Linked DNA regions of Methylococcus capsulatus. The protein of the gene in region 2 binds, or shares a complex with, the protein of the main gene of each other region. Links are inferred from orthologs where the notes say so. Each region holds a gene or a part of one and is shown on either strand. Other genes may lie near its edges.

Evidence for each region.
Region 1: the proteins of N4J17_RS13365 (region 2) and pnp are in contact, whole or in part, in a cryo-EM structure (PDB 9QH0), measured with the Escherichia coli proteins. The link is inferred for Methylococcus capsulatus from one-to-one orthologs.
Region 3: the proteins of N4J17_RS13365 (region 2) and eno are in contact, whole or in part, in a solved structure (PDB 2FYM), measured with the Escherichia coli proteins. The link is inferred for Methylococcus capsulatus from one-to-one orthologs.

Annotation. Positions count from the first base shown.
Region 1 is NZ_CP104311.1:2,478,994-2,483,655, reverse strand. Bases 974-3,869 are described here. They hold pnp (polyribonucleotide nucleotidyltransferase), read left to right. Parts: upstream 974-1,331; coding sequence 1,332-3,407; downstream 3,408-3,869. Other genes in these bases: N4J17_RS12205 (Bax inhibitor-1/YccA family protein), read right to left, coding at 3,476-3,869; rpsO (30S ribosomal protein S15), read left to right, coding at 1,031-1,300. Also shown: tRNA pseudouridine(55) synthase TruB, read left to right, coding at 1-929; more of N4J17_RS12205, read right to left, coding at 3,870-4,153; N4J17_RS12200 (deaminase), read right to left, coding at 4,200-4,662. UniProt on the Escherichia coli protein: Involved in mRNA degradation. Catalyzes the phosphorolysis of single-stranded polyribonucleotides processively in the 3'- to 5'-direction. Also involved, along with RNase II, in tRNA processing.
Region 2 is NZ_CP104311.1:2,727,314-2,732,312, reverse strand. What follows is about bases 409-3,641. They hold N4J17_RS13365 (Rne/Rng family ribonuclease), read left to right. Parts: upstream 409-771; coding sequence 772-3,441; downstream 3,442-3,641. Other genes in these bases: hrpA (ATP-dependent RNA helicase HrpA), read right to left, coding at 3,580-3,641. Outside these bases: 23S rRNA pseudouridine(955/2504/2580) synthase RluC, read right to left, coding at 1-111; more of hrpA, read right to left, coding at 3,642-4,999. UniProt on the Escherichia coli protein: Endoribonuclease that plays a central role in RNA processing and decay. Required for the maturation of 5S and 16S rRNAs and the majority of tRNAs. Also involved in the degradation of most mRNAs.
Region 3 is NZ_CP104311.1:1,492,090-1,496,651, reverse strand. What follows is about bases 1-2,796. They hold eno (phosphopyruvate hydratase), read left to right. Parts: upstream 1-654; coding sequence 655-1,938; downstream 1,939-2,796. Other genes in these bases: ispD (2-C-methyl-D-erythritol 4-phosphate cytidylyltransferase), read left to right, coding at 2,350-2,796; ftsB (cell division protein FtsB), read left to right, coding at 1,965-2,360; kdsA (3-deoxy-8-phosphooctulonate synthase), read left to right, coding at 1-573. Outside these bases: more of ispD, read left to right, coding at 2,797-3,075; ispF (2-C-methyl-D-erythritol 2,4-cyclodiphosphate synthase), read left to right, coding at 3,063-3,539; tRNA pseudouridine(13) synthase TruD, read left to right, coding at 3,536-4,562. UniProt on the Escherichia coli protein: Catalyzes the reversible conversion of 2-phosphoglycerate (2-PG) into phosphoenolpyruvate (PEP). It is essential for the degradation of carbohydrates via glycolysis.

The DNA.
Region 1 (4,662 bases), 250 kb from region 2 along the record:
TGAGGTCCTCTTCGGCAGCTACGCTGTCCGGGGTCCTGCTGCTCGACAAGAACAGCGGCATGACATCGAACAGCGCCTTGCAGCGGGCCCGAAAACTGCTCGGCCTGCGTAAGGCTGGCCATACCGGCAGCCTGGATCCCCTTGCCAGCGGCATCCTGCCGCTCTGCTTCAACGAGGCCACCAAGCTTTCCGGCTACCTGCTGGATTCCGACAAGCGCTACCGCGCCTTGGCCCGGCTCGGCATCACCACCGATACCGGCGATGCCGACGGCGAAATCCTGTCGCGGTCGCCCGTACCTGTGCTCGATGAACCGGCCCTCCTCGCCCTGCTGGCAAAATTCACCGGCCCCATCCTTCAAGTGCCGCCGATGTTTTCGGCCTTGAAGCATCAAGGAAAGCGGCTCTACGAACTGGCGCGCAAGGGGGTGGAAGTCGAACGGCAGGCGCGCCCGGTGACGATCTTCCGCATCGAACTGGCGGCAAGGGGGGCGGATTATCTGGAACTGGACGTCCACTGCTCCAAGGGCACTTATGTCCGAACCCTGGTGGAGGATATCGGCCATGCGCTTGGCTGCGGGGCTCATGTCGAAGTGTTGCGGCGCACCGCCGTCGCCGGATTTTCCGTCGCTCAGGCCGTCACCCTGGAGCAGTTGGAGGCCATGGCACCGGCGGCCCGGCTCGATTGCCTGCGGCCGATGGACTCGATGGTGCCGCACTGGCCGGCGGTGTCGCTCGATGCCGACCGGGCCCGGCTGTTCCTGCACGGGCAGGCCGTCAGCGGGATCGATGTCCCGGTTGGCGAGCTGCTCCGGGTGTATTCCCGCGGACAGGTGTTTCTCGGCATAGGCCGCAGCGACGGCAAAGGAGGAATCGCCCCCCAGCGGGTGATCAATCCTTGCGGCTGCGAAGCAGAGCCCAGGTCCGCCTGAGTCGGTCCGGCTCGAGGGAATCTTGTCCTGATCCTGAGTCAGACGGTACAATTAACGATTGTTTAAAAGGTTTTCAACGAGTTTTTTTTGGAGATTATCCCATGGCTTTCACAGCAGCAGAAAAAAGCGCCATCGTACAGGAATTCCAGCGGGCCCCCGGCGATACCGGCTCCCCCGAGGTCCAGGTGGCCCTGCTGACCAACCGCATCAACTATCTGACCCCTCATTTCGTCAAGCACAAAAAGGACTTTCATTCCCGCCGCGGTCTGCTCCGTCTGGTCAACCAGCGCCGCAAGCTGCTGGACTATCTGAAGAGCACGGACAACGAACGCTACCGCACGCTCATCGAGCGGCTGGGTCTCCGCAAATAACCCTTACCCGCCGACAGCCCAAGGAGAACCCGTGAACCCGATCCGGAAGCAATTTCAGTACGGCGCTCATACCGTTTCGTTCGAAACCGGCGAGATCGCCCGTCAGGCCGATGCCGCGGTCATGGTGGACATGGCGGGCACCGTGGTGCTGGTTACCGTGGTGGGGCGCAAGGACGCCTCCCCGCACGGCGATTTCTTCCCCCTTACCGTCAATTACCAGGAAAAGGCCTACGCTGCCGGACGCATTCCGGGCGGATTCTTCAAGCGAGAGGGACGTCCCAGCGAAAAAGAAACACTGACCGCACGCCTGATCGACCGGCCCATCCGGCCGTTGTTCCCGGACGGCTTTACCCACGAAGTCCAGGTCGTCGCCACCGTCATGTCGCTGAATCCGGAAGTCGACCCCGACATCCCGTCGATGCTGGGCGCGTCGGCAGCGTTGACGCTGTCGGGCCTGCCTTTCAAAGGTCCGATCGGCGCCGCCCGGGTGGGATTCGTGAATGGCGCCTACGTCCTGAATCCGGACGGCTCGGTCATGGAAGGATCGGAGCTCGACCTGGTGGTCGCGGGAACCGCCAATGCGGTGCTCATGGTCGAATCGGAGGCGAAGATCCTGCCCGAGGAAGTGATGCTGGGGGCGGTCGTGTTCGGCCATGAACAGATGCAGACAGCCATCCGCGCCATCAACGAGCTGGCGGAAGAAGTCGGCGTGACACCCTGGCCGTGGGAACCGCCAACCGTCGACACGGCCCTGGTCGCCGCAGTCGACGAACTAGCCCGGGCGGGACTGAGCGAAGGCTACAGCATCGCCGACAAGCAGCTCCGCCAGCAGAAGCTCAAAGAAGTTCGGAAGGCGGTGACCGATGCCCTGACCGCCGAAGGCGCTCACGATGAAAACGCGGTCAAGCGGCAGATCGAGAAACTGGAAGAAGAAATCGTCCGGGGCAACATCCTCCACCACGGAAAACGGATCGACGGGCGTGACCTTTCCACGGTGCGCCCCATCACGATCCGCACCGGCGTGCTGCCCCGTACCCACGGCTCCGCCTTATTCACCCGCGGCGAAACCCAGGCGCTGGTAGTCGCAACGCTAGGCACGGGCCGCGACGCGCAGCTCATCGACGCGCTGGAAGGCGAGTACAAAGAAAATTTCATGCTGCACTACAACTTCCCCCCCTATTGTGTGGGGGAAACCGGCGCCATCGGCTCGCCCAAACGGCGCGAGATCGGCCATGGACGCCTGGCCAAGCGCGGCGTGCAGGCGATCATGCCAACGATGGACGAGTTCCCCTACGTCATCCGCATCGTCTCGGAGATCACCGAATCCAACGGCTCCAGCTCCATGGCTTCGGTCTGCGGAAGCAGCCTGGCATTGATGGATGCGGGCGTGCCGACCAAAGGCGCCGTGGCCGGCATCGCCATGGGACTGATCCTCGAGGGCGAAGAATTTGCCGTGCTGTCCGACATCATGGGCGACGAGGACCACCTGGGCGACATGGACTTCAAGGTCGCCGGCACCCGCGACGGCGTCACCGCGCTGCAGATGGACATCAAGATCGATGGCATCACGCCGGAAATCATGCGCCAGGCGCTGCATCAAGCCCGCGAGGGACGGATGCATATCCTGGACAAAATGGCACAGGCGCTGCCGGCGCCGCGCAGCGAAATGTCCGATTACGCGCCGCGCATCACCAGCTTCACCATCGATCCCAGCAAGATCCGGGAAGTGATCGGCAAGGGCGGTGCGACCATCCGCGCCATCACTGAAGAAACCGGCACCAGCATCGACATCACCGACGACGGCGTCGTCAAGATCGCCTCGGTCGACAAGCAGGCCGGTCTGGAAGCCCGCCGCCGCATCGAGGACATCACGGCGGAGGTCGAGGTCGGCAAGGTCTACGAGGGCAAGGTCGCGCGGTTGATGGACTTCGGCGCCTTCGTCACCATCCTGCCGGGCAAGGATGGCTTGGTGCACATCTCTCAGATCTCCGACGAGCATGTCGAGAAAGTCAGCGACAAGCTGGCGGAGGGCGACGTGGTCAAAGTCAAGGTACTGGAGATCGACCGCCAGGGCCGGGTCCGGCTCAGCATGAAAGCCGTCGACTAATCTACAGCCGTCGGAATGAAAAACCCCGGCTTAGCCGGGGTTTTTTATGGCCGAATGACCGGCGACGATCAATCGTCGCTACTGAACACACCGAGCAACTGCAACAAACTGGTAAACAGATTGAAGATCGTCACATACAGCGACACGGTGGCGAGAATATAATTGGTTTCGCCACCGTGAATGATCGCGCTGGTCTGAAACAGAATCATTCCGGCCATCAGCACCACGAACATTATCGACACCGCCAGGCTCAACCCCATCAGGCCAGGCACGAAAACGGCGACCAGACCGGCCAGGAATGCGACCAAGATGCCAGCTCCGAGCATGCCGCCGAGGAAGCCGAAGTCCTTGCGGGTCGTCAGCGCATAAGCCGAAAGGCCCAGGAACACCGCACCGGTACCGCCCATGGCCATCATGACCAGCTGAGTACCATTGGCGAAGTGTGTGATATAGGCGTTCAGGATCGGCCCCAGGGTGTAACCCATGAAGCCGGTCAAGGCGAAGACCCACAGGAGGCCAAGCGCGCTGTTGGAATACCTGTTGGTCAGCCACAGCAAGCCGAAATAGCCCACCAGGGTGATGATGATGCCCGGATGGGGCAGTGCCAGCGCCATGGACACACCGGCAGTGAGCGCACTGAACAGCAGCGTCAGTGACAGCAGCGCATAGGTGTTGGTCAGAACCTTGTGGCGAGACACGACGGCGGAAGCGCCACGGCTCAAGACCTGTTCACGGGGGATACTCATTCGATAGCTCCTCAAGTTATTTCACACAAAACCAATATGAACCGCATTATATTAGCCGAGTTTCACTGCAACAGGATGCGCTTTCACACGCCGATGTCCTCATTCCAGAGCGCCGGTTGGGTTGGGCTGCGATGAAATCCTTCATCAGCGCGGCACATTCCGGATCATCCAGCACCAGCAGCTCCACGCCGCGTGAGCGGCGGTACGCCTCCGGTCCCTGGAACCTCCGGTTCTCCCCGGCGACGATGCGGGGGATGCCGTAGAGCAAGGCCGTGCCGCTGCACATATCACAGGGCGATAAGGTGCTGTGGAGCCTCGCCCGGTGGTACTCCGCAGCACTCAGGCGTCCGGCGTTTTCCAGGCAATCCATCTCCGCATGCAGGATCGCGCTGCCTTTCTGCACCCGCTGGTTGTGTCCCCGGCCCACGATTTCGCCATCGATCAACAGGACCGAGCCGATCGGGATGCCGCCTTCTTCCAGCCCTTTGCGGGCTTCGGCGATGGCGGCC
Region 2 (4,999 bases):
GGGGACACCCTTAAGGCGCGCAAACAGAAAATTGTCGATGCGCTGGCCGACAGCCTCGGCATCGACTTCGATCAGGCGAGGTCGGTTCGGGTCTTGCAGGAGAGGTTTCATTACGGAAAAATCATATCAGCTTTACACCTTAAATTGATGCTTTTGCTGAAGGTTGCTATAGTTCATATTGGCATTTCACCGACCGCGTGCCTGATGGCGCGAGTCGTCTTCGGTGAGAGCCCCAAAGAATTGTTGAACGAATGACCCGGCGCATCGCCTGAAATACACAGACGCACCCCATGCGGCTACCTGCGGGCGGAAGCGTCGCAAAACAGTGGTGCCCGCCGGAATTCCAATATACAAATCAAAAACCCAAGGTCTGGATGCTCGACCATTGACGAGCTCGAGAGTTAAGTTTTCCAACACTATCATTATCCGTCGGACCGGCCTTCGGGCCGAGCGGACTGGCCGTGTTTTCGCACGGTATGGAAGTGGACGGGCCACGACGAAAGACCCTGCCGAACGCAGGTTCGAGGCTGGCATCGCGCTGCCTACCGTTCGCCGAATGGGAACGGTGCAGGAACCCTCGGGTTCCCCCGCAGCCCATCTTTAACACACAGCATCGGGATACCCATCATCCGATCGATCGCTTCGATATCGCGAACCTGAAGAAGAGCATTCGCATGACAGAAGAAACAGAACAGGAAGGGATGTGGGCGAAATCCTGCGGCACAACCGGTTCAGGCGGTTCTCCAGCAAGAACGCCCAAGGAATCCATTGATGAAAAGAATGTTGATCAACGCCACGCAGCCCGAGGAATTGCGGGTCGCGCTGGTCGATGGACAAAAGCTTTATGACTTCGACATAGAAATCCCGTCGAGGGAACAGAAAAAAGCCAATATCTACAAAGGCCTGATTACCCGTGTCGAGCCCAGCCTCGAGGCGGCGTTCGTGAATTTCGGCGCGGAGCGGCACGGCTTTCTGCCGTTCAAGGAAATCCTGCCGAAATATCTCGGCGCCAGCGGCGAAGAATCCATCTCCCGGCGGGAAATCAAGGACGTCCTCAAGGAAGGCCAGGAAGTCGTCGTCCAGGTCGAAAAAGAGGAGCGCGGCAGCAAGGGCGCGGCCCTGACTACCTATATCAGTCTGGCCGGCAGCTATCTCGTGCTCATGCCGAACAACCCCAAAGCAGGCGGTATTTCCCGCCGCATCGAGGGCGACGTCCGGTCCGACATGAAAGAGACGCTGAGCCAGCTCCACGTTCCCGAAGACATGGGGGTCATCATCCGCACGGCAGGCGGTGGCAAGACGGTCGAGGAACTGCAGTGGGACCTCAATTATCTGCTGCAGCTGTGGGAAGCGATCGAACGCTCGACGCGGGAAAAGCCGGCGCCGTTCCTGATTTTTCAGGAAAGCAACGTCATCATCCGGGCCCTGCGCGACCATCTGCGGGGTGACATCGACGAAATTCTGGTCGACAACCCTTCGACCTTCAGGCTGGTACACAGCTTCCTGCAACAGGTCATGCCGCAGTTCATCAATAAGGCGCGCCTGTATCAGGACAACGTGCCACTGTTCAGCAGGTACCAGATCGAAAGCCAGATCGAAATGGCCTATGCCCGCGAAGTGCCGCTACCCTCCGGCGGTGCCATCGTCATCGACCATACCGAGGCGCTGACGACCATCGATATCAATTCGGCGCGGGCCACCAAGGGCGGCGATATCGAAGAAACCGCGCTGAACACCAATCTCGAGGCCGCCGACGAGATCGCCCGCCAGTTGCGCCTGCGCGACCTGGGAGGATTGTTCGTGATCGATTTCATCGACATGATGGCGGCCCGCAACCAGCGTGCGGTGGAGAACCGTCTGCGCGAGGCGGTGCGCCTCGACCGGGCGCGCATCCAGCTCGGCCGGATTTCCCGTTTCGGCCTGATGGAAATGTCACGCCAGCGCCTGCGGCCTTCGCTCACCGAAACGGCACTCCTGACCTGCCCGCGCTGTAAGGGCCAGGGGACGATACGCAGCGTCGAGTCGCTGGCCCTGTCCATCCTCCGCGTCCTAGAGGAGGAAACGATGAAAAAGAACACCGACCGGATCATCGCTCAGTTGCCGGTCGAATCGGCCACCTATCTGCTGAACGAAAAACGCGCGGCGATCCAGCAGATCGAGACACGACACAACGTGGCCATTACCATCATCCCCAATCCACATCTCGAAACGCCCAACTACGACATACAGCGGATCCGGAGCGGCGGGGCCGGGGCGGAGGAAGAGGCGCGTAAGAGCAGTTACCAGCTCATAGCCGAGAAATCGCCCGAGGTTCCCAAGTCCATACGGATGCCCAGTGCCGCTGCGGAAGCTCCAGCGGTGCGGGAATTCATTCCCGCCGCCCCGCAGCCGTCCGGTGGCGATCAGCGTCCCCAGGCTCAACCGGGGCAGCACGGCGGCGGACTGATCAAACGTTTCCTCAACATCCTGACCGGCCAGCGCATCGAGGACCAGCCATCATCCCCCGAGGCGGCTCAATCATCCGCGGAACTGCCGCTGCCCGTGCCTTTCGTGCAGACGGGCAAGACGTCCGGTGAACAGGCGCAAATGAGCGCCGGTTCGGCCGACGAAGGTGAGCGTCCTGGTGACCAGCGCCGCCGTGAGCGGGACGGCAGCAGACGCGGCGGCAGTCGCCGGAAACATCCTGCGCAGCGGGACGAAACTGCCGACAGGCGCCGCAGTGGGCTATCGGCGGATATCGAAACCAGTCAGGAGCTCGGAACGGAAGGATCGCCCCAGATCATGGCTGCCCAAGAGGATCGGCCGAAATCCACGGAGGATCGCGGCCGCCGGCGGGATGGCAGGGGCCAGCGCCGTCGAATCTCGGCTCAGCCCATGACCGAATCACTGGCGGAAGATATCGCAGATGATACGGTCACGACGGAAAGTCCGGCAGCCACTGCGGATTTGAACGACCGGCTGCCGGTCGCCGATTTCGGCGAAACTCACGAACAAAGTGATGGCATCTGCTACGATCCGGCCGAAGGAGACTTCGGGGAGGCCGAACTCCGCCCGCGGTCTCCACGGTCGCGCCGGGCCGGCGTGAGGCGGCGCGGACGTGGCAGGCGGGATCGTCGTCCGGTAACCTCAGGTGAGCCGGAGGTAGGCGAAACTTTCGAGCCGGTCGGCCTCGAAGTACCCGAACGCAACGCCGTGGTAGCCGGGACCGAGCCGGCCTTACCGGGAGAAACCGACGATCGCCGTACCGTGCCGCCCGCCTCCGAGGTGTTTTCAACACTGGCGGAACACGAAGCTCATGCAGAATCCCGTCCGGAGCCTGACTACCATGCGCCCGGCCTGCCGCCCAAAGCATGGGAGCCCCCCAAACCGGATCACGAACCGCGGGACGATCGCAACGATCTCTTGCCTCCTGTTGAGCGCGGAACCGGGTCCACGGAGTGAGCATTGCCAACGGGCACACGGACCGAAGGTCCGTGTGCCCGTTGGCGGCTACGTAAAGGCAAAGCCATCTTCCAAGGCCGCTACGTCCTCGTACTCTGCGGGGAAAAAGACTCGTTGTTAAGGTCGCGCGATGTGATGTCAGGTCTTCAGCGCCGGCGGGGATGACCGCTGCGACCACAGCTCCCACAAACGCTTAGTCGAGACCGGATACGCCGTTTTCATCTGCTGGGCAAACAGAGAAACGCGGAATTCTTCCAGCGCCCATCGGAATTCGTCCCGTTCGGGGACAAAGGGCGCTTGGCCGTGTTTCACGGATTCCCAGTAGGGCTGCCAGAACGAATTGAGCTCCCTCTCCAGCGCGGCGTCGCGGACGGGATCCTGGCGACATTTTTCCAGACGGTGTAGCAGCGCCTTGAAATAGCGTGGATAGTGCTTCAGTCGGCGATAAGGCACCTTGGCCACGAAGCCCGCGTACACCAGATGGTCCAACTGGTCGGCGCCATCACGGGCGGCGGGATGGTTGCCCAGGGCAGCCAGGGCTTTGCGACACTCCGCATAAAGCCCCAGCGCCTGCTCAACGGTGCGCCCCAGTTCATTGGCCTTGAGCACTAAGTCGCCGCGCCCCTGTTCGCTGCGGGCATCGAATGCCACGCGGGTCCGCAACTCCGGCAGGTCGTCGAGGAACAAGGCCGCCATGAGCTTGTCCAGCAGGTCTTCCCTCAGATCGCGCCCGCCCGGGGGCAACTGGCGATAGAGCAGTTCGCTGGTCGCGGTGACGGGCAGGTTTTTACGTAGGTATTTGATCTCCCTGGCCAACCTCAGGCGCAGCAGACGGACCAGGCCGAATTCATGCTGCAGTTGGGCCTCCTCGGCCCGATCGAACACCCGCACGCCGACGGTCCCGCCTTCGTCGATAATGGCCGGAAAACCGTGCAGTTCTTGACCATCGACCCGTCCACTGTAAGCGGCCGGCAAATCGTCGAAATCCCAGACCCGCCGGCCGGAGACTGCAATTTCCTGGCAGGCGATGTTCTGGAAACTGCGGCCGGCTTCGGCGCCGTGGCGGGCCTGGAGCTGACCGAGATCGCGGGAGCGGGCGATCACGACGTTGTTTTCGTCGACCAGGGCATAGTTTATCCGCAGGTGCGCCGGCAGCGCGGCTTCGTCGAAGGCCGAAACCGGCGGCGCCACTTTGCCGATTTTTTTCAGCGCCTTGGCTAATTCCTGTGGCAGCGAGCCTCGCCGGTAGTCCAGCATGGGCAGGGCGCGGTCGGCGAAATCAGGGGCGGGTACGAAATGGATGCGCCAGGTCTTGGGCAAAGACTTGATCAGAGCCACCACTTTCTCGCGATACAGCCCCGGCACCAGCCAGCGCAACGGCTCGGGGTCGATCTGATTGAGCACGTGCAGCGGCACGATGGCGGTGACACCATCGTCCTCATGGCCCGGCTCGAAGCGATATTCGAGTTTCAGCCGCACCGGTCCCAGCACCAATTCGTCCGGGAAATCTCTCGCGTTTCCTGCCCCACCGCCGTCCAGGGTGATATCTTCCCGCGAC
Region 3 (4,562 bases), 1.2 Mb from region 2 along the record:
GGGGTGCCCGTGCTGACCGACGTGCATGAGGACACCCCTTTGCAGGAAGTGGCGTCGGTGGTGGACGTGCTGCAGACCCCGGCCTTCCTGTGTCGCCAGACCAATTTCATCCAGAACGTCGCCAATATGGGCAAGCCGGTCAATATCAAAAAGGGCCAGTTCCTGGCGCCCTGGGACATGAAGCACGTCTCCGCCAAGGCGCTGGCCACCGGTAACCGGCATATCATGGTGTGCGAACGCGGGGTCTCCTTCGGTTACAACAATCTGGTCTCGGACATGCGCTCGCTGACCATCATGCGCGAGACCGGCTGCCCGGTGGTCTACGACGCCACCCACTCGGTGCAATTGCCGGGCGGCCAGGGCACCGCTTCCGGCGGACAGCGCGAATTCGTGCCGGCACTGGCGCGGGCGGCGGTGGCAGTGGGCATCTCGGGCCTGTTTATGGAGACCCACCCCGAGCCCGACCGCGCCCTGAGCGACGGTCCCAATTCCTGGCCGCTGGACCGCATGAAGGCTTTGCTGGAGCTGCTGTCGACCCTCGACCGCACTGTCAAGGCGAGCCCTCTGCTGTAATCCGGGCCGCATAACATCGGCGAGCGGGATGCCTTCTCGTGCCGTCGTCCCGTCCCCCAACGCATACCCAATGGTGATCCCATGAGCAAGATTGTCGACATCCTGGCCCGGGAGATTCTGGATTCCCGCGGCAACCCGACCGTCCAGGCGGAAGTGATCCTGGATTCAGGCGCGGAAGGTAGCGCCATGGTGCCCTCCGGCGCATCCACCGGCGCCCGCGAAGCCATCGAACTGCGCGACGGCGACGCCTCACGCTATGGTGGCAAAGGTGTGCTCAAAGCCGTGGCGAACATCCGCGGTCCGATCAAGACCGCCCTGGCCGGCATGGACGCCGCCGACCAGGCGGCAATCGACCGGCGACTGATCGAACTGGACGGCAGCGACAACAAGGGCGTGCTCGGCGCCAACGCCATCCTGGCGGTATCGCTGGCGGCCGCCCACGCTGCCGCGGCCGACGCGAAACAGCCGTTGTACGCCTACCTCAACCGCAACGGTGAATTTCTGCTGCCGGTACCGCTGATGAACATCATCAACGGCGGCGCCCATGCCGATAACAGCATCGACATGCAGGAATTCATGATCCTGCCGGTGGGCGCACCCACTTTCCGCGAGGCGCTGCGTTACGGCGCAGAGGTGTTCCACACCCTGAAAAAAGTGCTGTCGGACCGGGGCCTGGCCACCGCCGTGGGTGATGAAGGAGGCTTCGCGCCGAACCTGCCTTCCAACGAGGCCGCCATCGGTATCATCCTGGAAGCCATCGAGAAAGCCGGCTACCGGCCCGGCGAGGACATCTGTCTGGGACTGGACGTCGCCAGCTCGGAGTTCTATTCGGACGGCATCTACACCCTGGCTTCGGAAGGCAGGCAGTTCACCTCGGAAGAGTTCTCGGACTATCTGGCCACCTGGGTCGATAAATATCCCATCATCAGCATCGAGGACGGCATGGCGGAAAACGACTGGCACGGCTGGGGCATCCACACTGACAGGCTCGGCCAGCGCATCCAGTTGGTGGGCGACGACCTGTTCGTGACCAATCCGGCCATCCTCAAACAGGGCATCGAAGCCCGGATCGCCAATTCGATCCTGATCAAGGTCAACCAGATCGGCACTTTGACCGAAACCCTGGAAGCCATCCATATCGCCAGGGAAGCCGGGTACACGTCGGTCGTGTCCCATCGCTCGGGCGAAACCGAGGACGCCACCATCGCCGACATCGCTGTCGCCACCTGCGCTGGCCAGATCAAGACCGGCTCGCTCAGCCGCTCCGATCGCATCGCCAAATACAACCGGCTGCTCAAGATCGAGGAAGAGCTGGGTGACAAAGCGCGCTACGGCGGCCGCAGCGTCGTCAAAAACCTTGCCTGAACCGTGGCTGGGCGCCCGGAGCCGGGGTGAACAAACTGACCGCATTCCTCCTCGTGCTGATCGCCCTGCTCCAGTACCGGCTGTGGTTTGGCGATGGCAACCTGCGGGAAATGCAAAGGCTGCAGGAACGCATTGCGGAACTCACCGAGGAAGGGGAGAAACGGCGGCAACGCAACGCGGCCCTGGAAGCCGAGATCATGGACCTCAGGAAAGGCACCGATGCCATCGAAGAATATGCGCGCCGCGACCTGGGCATGATCAAGGAAGGCGAAACCCTGATACAGATCATCGACGCGGCGCATCCCTCGCCCAGTCTCCAGCCGGCGCCGCCGGCCCGCAAGCCGGGCAAGTCCGCACCTCCGGCTCCGGCCGCGACTGAGCCGAAGCGGAAAGAAGCCAAAACCCCGGAACATGAACGCTGACCCGAAGAACGACGAAGCCGACCCACGCTTCTGGATTGTGGTTCCCGCCGCCGGCATAGGCAAACGGATGGGTGCGGATATCCCCAAGCAGTACCTGGAAGTGGCGGGTAAGCCGGTGCTGCAGCACACGCTCGAACGCCTGCTCTCGGTCCGCCGCATCACCGCGGTCATGGTCGCACTGGGCGCGGACGACGAGTTCTGGCCAGAGCTGCCATGCTCGCGCGAGCCGCGGGTGCTGACCACCCAAGGCGGCAGGGAACGCGCGGACTCTGTGCTGAACGCACTGACCGCCCTGGCCGACCGCGCCGCGGACGGCGACTGGGTGCTGGTCCACGACGCGGCCCGCCTCTGTATCACCCGTGCCGACGTCGAGCACCTGATGGAAACCCTGGAAAACCACCCCGTGGGCGGCATTCTGGCGGTGCCGGTCACCGACACCCTCAAAACCGTCGAGAACGGAGCGATCCAGGGCTCCCCCGACCGCAACCGCGTCTGGCGCGCCCTCACCCCGCAGATGTTCCGCTACCGCCTCCTCAAGGAGGCGCTGGCGGCAGCGGCCCAACGCGGGCTGACGGTGACGGACGAAGCCAACGCGCTGGAGCTGGCCGGCCTGGCGCCCGAGGTGGTCGAAGGGCGCCCCGACAACATCAAGATCACCCGGCCGGAGGATCTCCCCCTGGCCGCCTTTTATCTGGAGCGACAATGTTTCGAATAGGCCAAGGTTACGACGCCCACCGTTTCAAGGAAGGCGACCACGTGGTGTTGTGCGGCGTGAAGATCCCGTTCGACCGGGGATTCGCCGCGCATTCCGACGGCGACGTGGCACTGCACGCCCTGTGCGATGCCCTGCTGGGCGCGGCCGCCCTCGGCGACATCGGCCGCCATTTCCCGGACACCGATGCCCGCTACCAGGGCATCGACAGCCGCGTATTGCTGCGCGAGGTGCGACAGAAAGTCGCCGGTGCCGGCTACACCGTCGGCAACGTGGACGTGACCGTCGTGGCCCAGGCTCCGCGGCTGGCCGCCCATATTCAGGCGATGCGTGCAAACCTCGCTCAGGACCTGGAGATTCCCCTTGACTGCGTCAACGTCAAGGCGACGACCACCGAAGGCATGGGATTCGAAGGCCGCGGCGAAGGGATTTCGGCGCACGCCGTCGCCCTCCTCACCCGCCGATGACCGAGCACCCCGACCACGCCGGAGTCGGTGATCTGCCGCGGGCACACGGCGTACTGAACTGCCGAGGCCGTCTCCGGGTGTCCCCGGAAGACTTCCGGGTCGACGAGATCCTCGGCTTCGAACCCACCGGTCAGGGCGAACACGCCTTCCTGCACATCCGCAAGACGGGGGAGAACACCGACTATGTGGCACAGCGGATCGCCAGGCTGGCCGGGGTCAAACCGATGGACGTGGGCTATGCCGGTCTCAAGGACCGCCATGCCGTCGCCTCCCAGTGGTTCAGCGTGGCACTGGCAGGCAGGCCCGCCCCCGACTGGAGCGCCCTGGAATGCGAAAGCATCGCCGTCCTGCGCCATACGCGGCACGACCGCAAACTCAAACGCGGCGCCTTGGCAAGCAACCGCTTCCGCATCCTCGTACGGGGACTCGAAGGTGCGTGCGACGGCCTGGAAGCCCGTTGCGCGGCGATCCGCGCGGCCGGCGTGCCGAACTATTTCGGCCCGCAGCGCTTCGGCCACGGCGGCCGCAATCTGCAGGAAGCACTGCGGCTGTTCGCCGAGCCACGCCGCCGTATCGACCGCAACAAGCGCTCGCTGTACCTGTCGGCGGCGCGCTCCTACCTGTTCAACCGTATCCTCGCCCATCGGGTCGGGCACGGCAGCTGGAACCGGGCAGTGGAGGGCGACGCCTTCATGTTCACCGGCTCCAACGGCTTCTTCCTGGCCGACAACCGGGATGAAGACATCCAGCGGCGCATCGAAGCGCTGACGATCCATCCCAGCGGAACGCTGTGGGGAACGGGTGACCCGGTGATTTCCGGCACGGCCCTCGAAATGGAGCGGGCGGCCCTGGCACAATGCGCAGAATTCCGCGAAGGACTGGAACGCTGCGGGCTCGAAACTGCCCGGCGGGCCCTGCGGCTGCCGGTGCCGGATCTCGCATTCGCATGGATCGAGGATTCGGCCTGCGAACTGACGTTTTCCCTCCCTGCCGGCGCCTATGCCACCACGGTGTTGCGGGAAC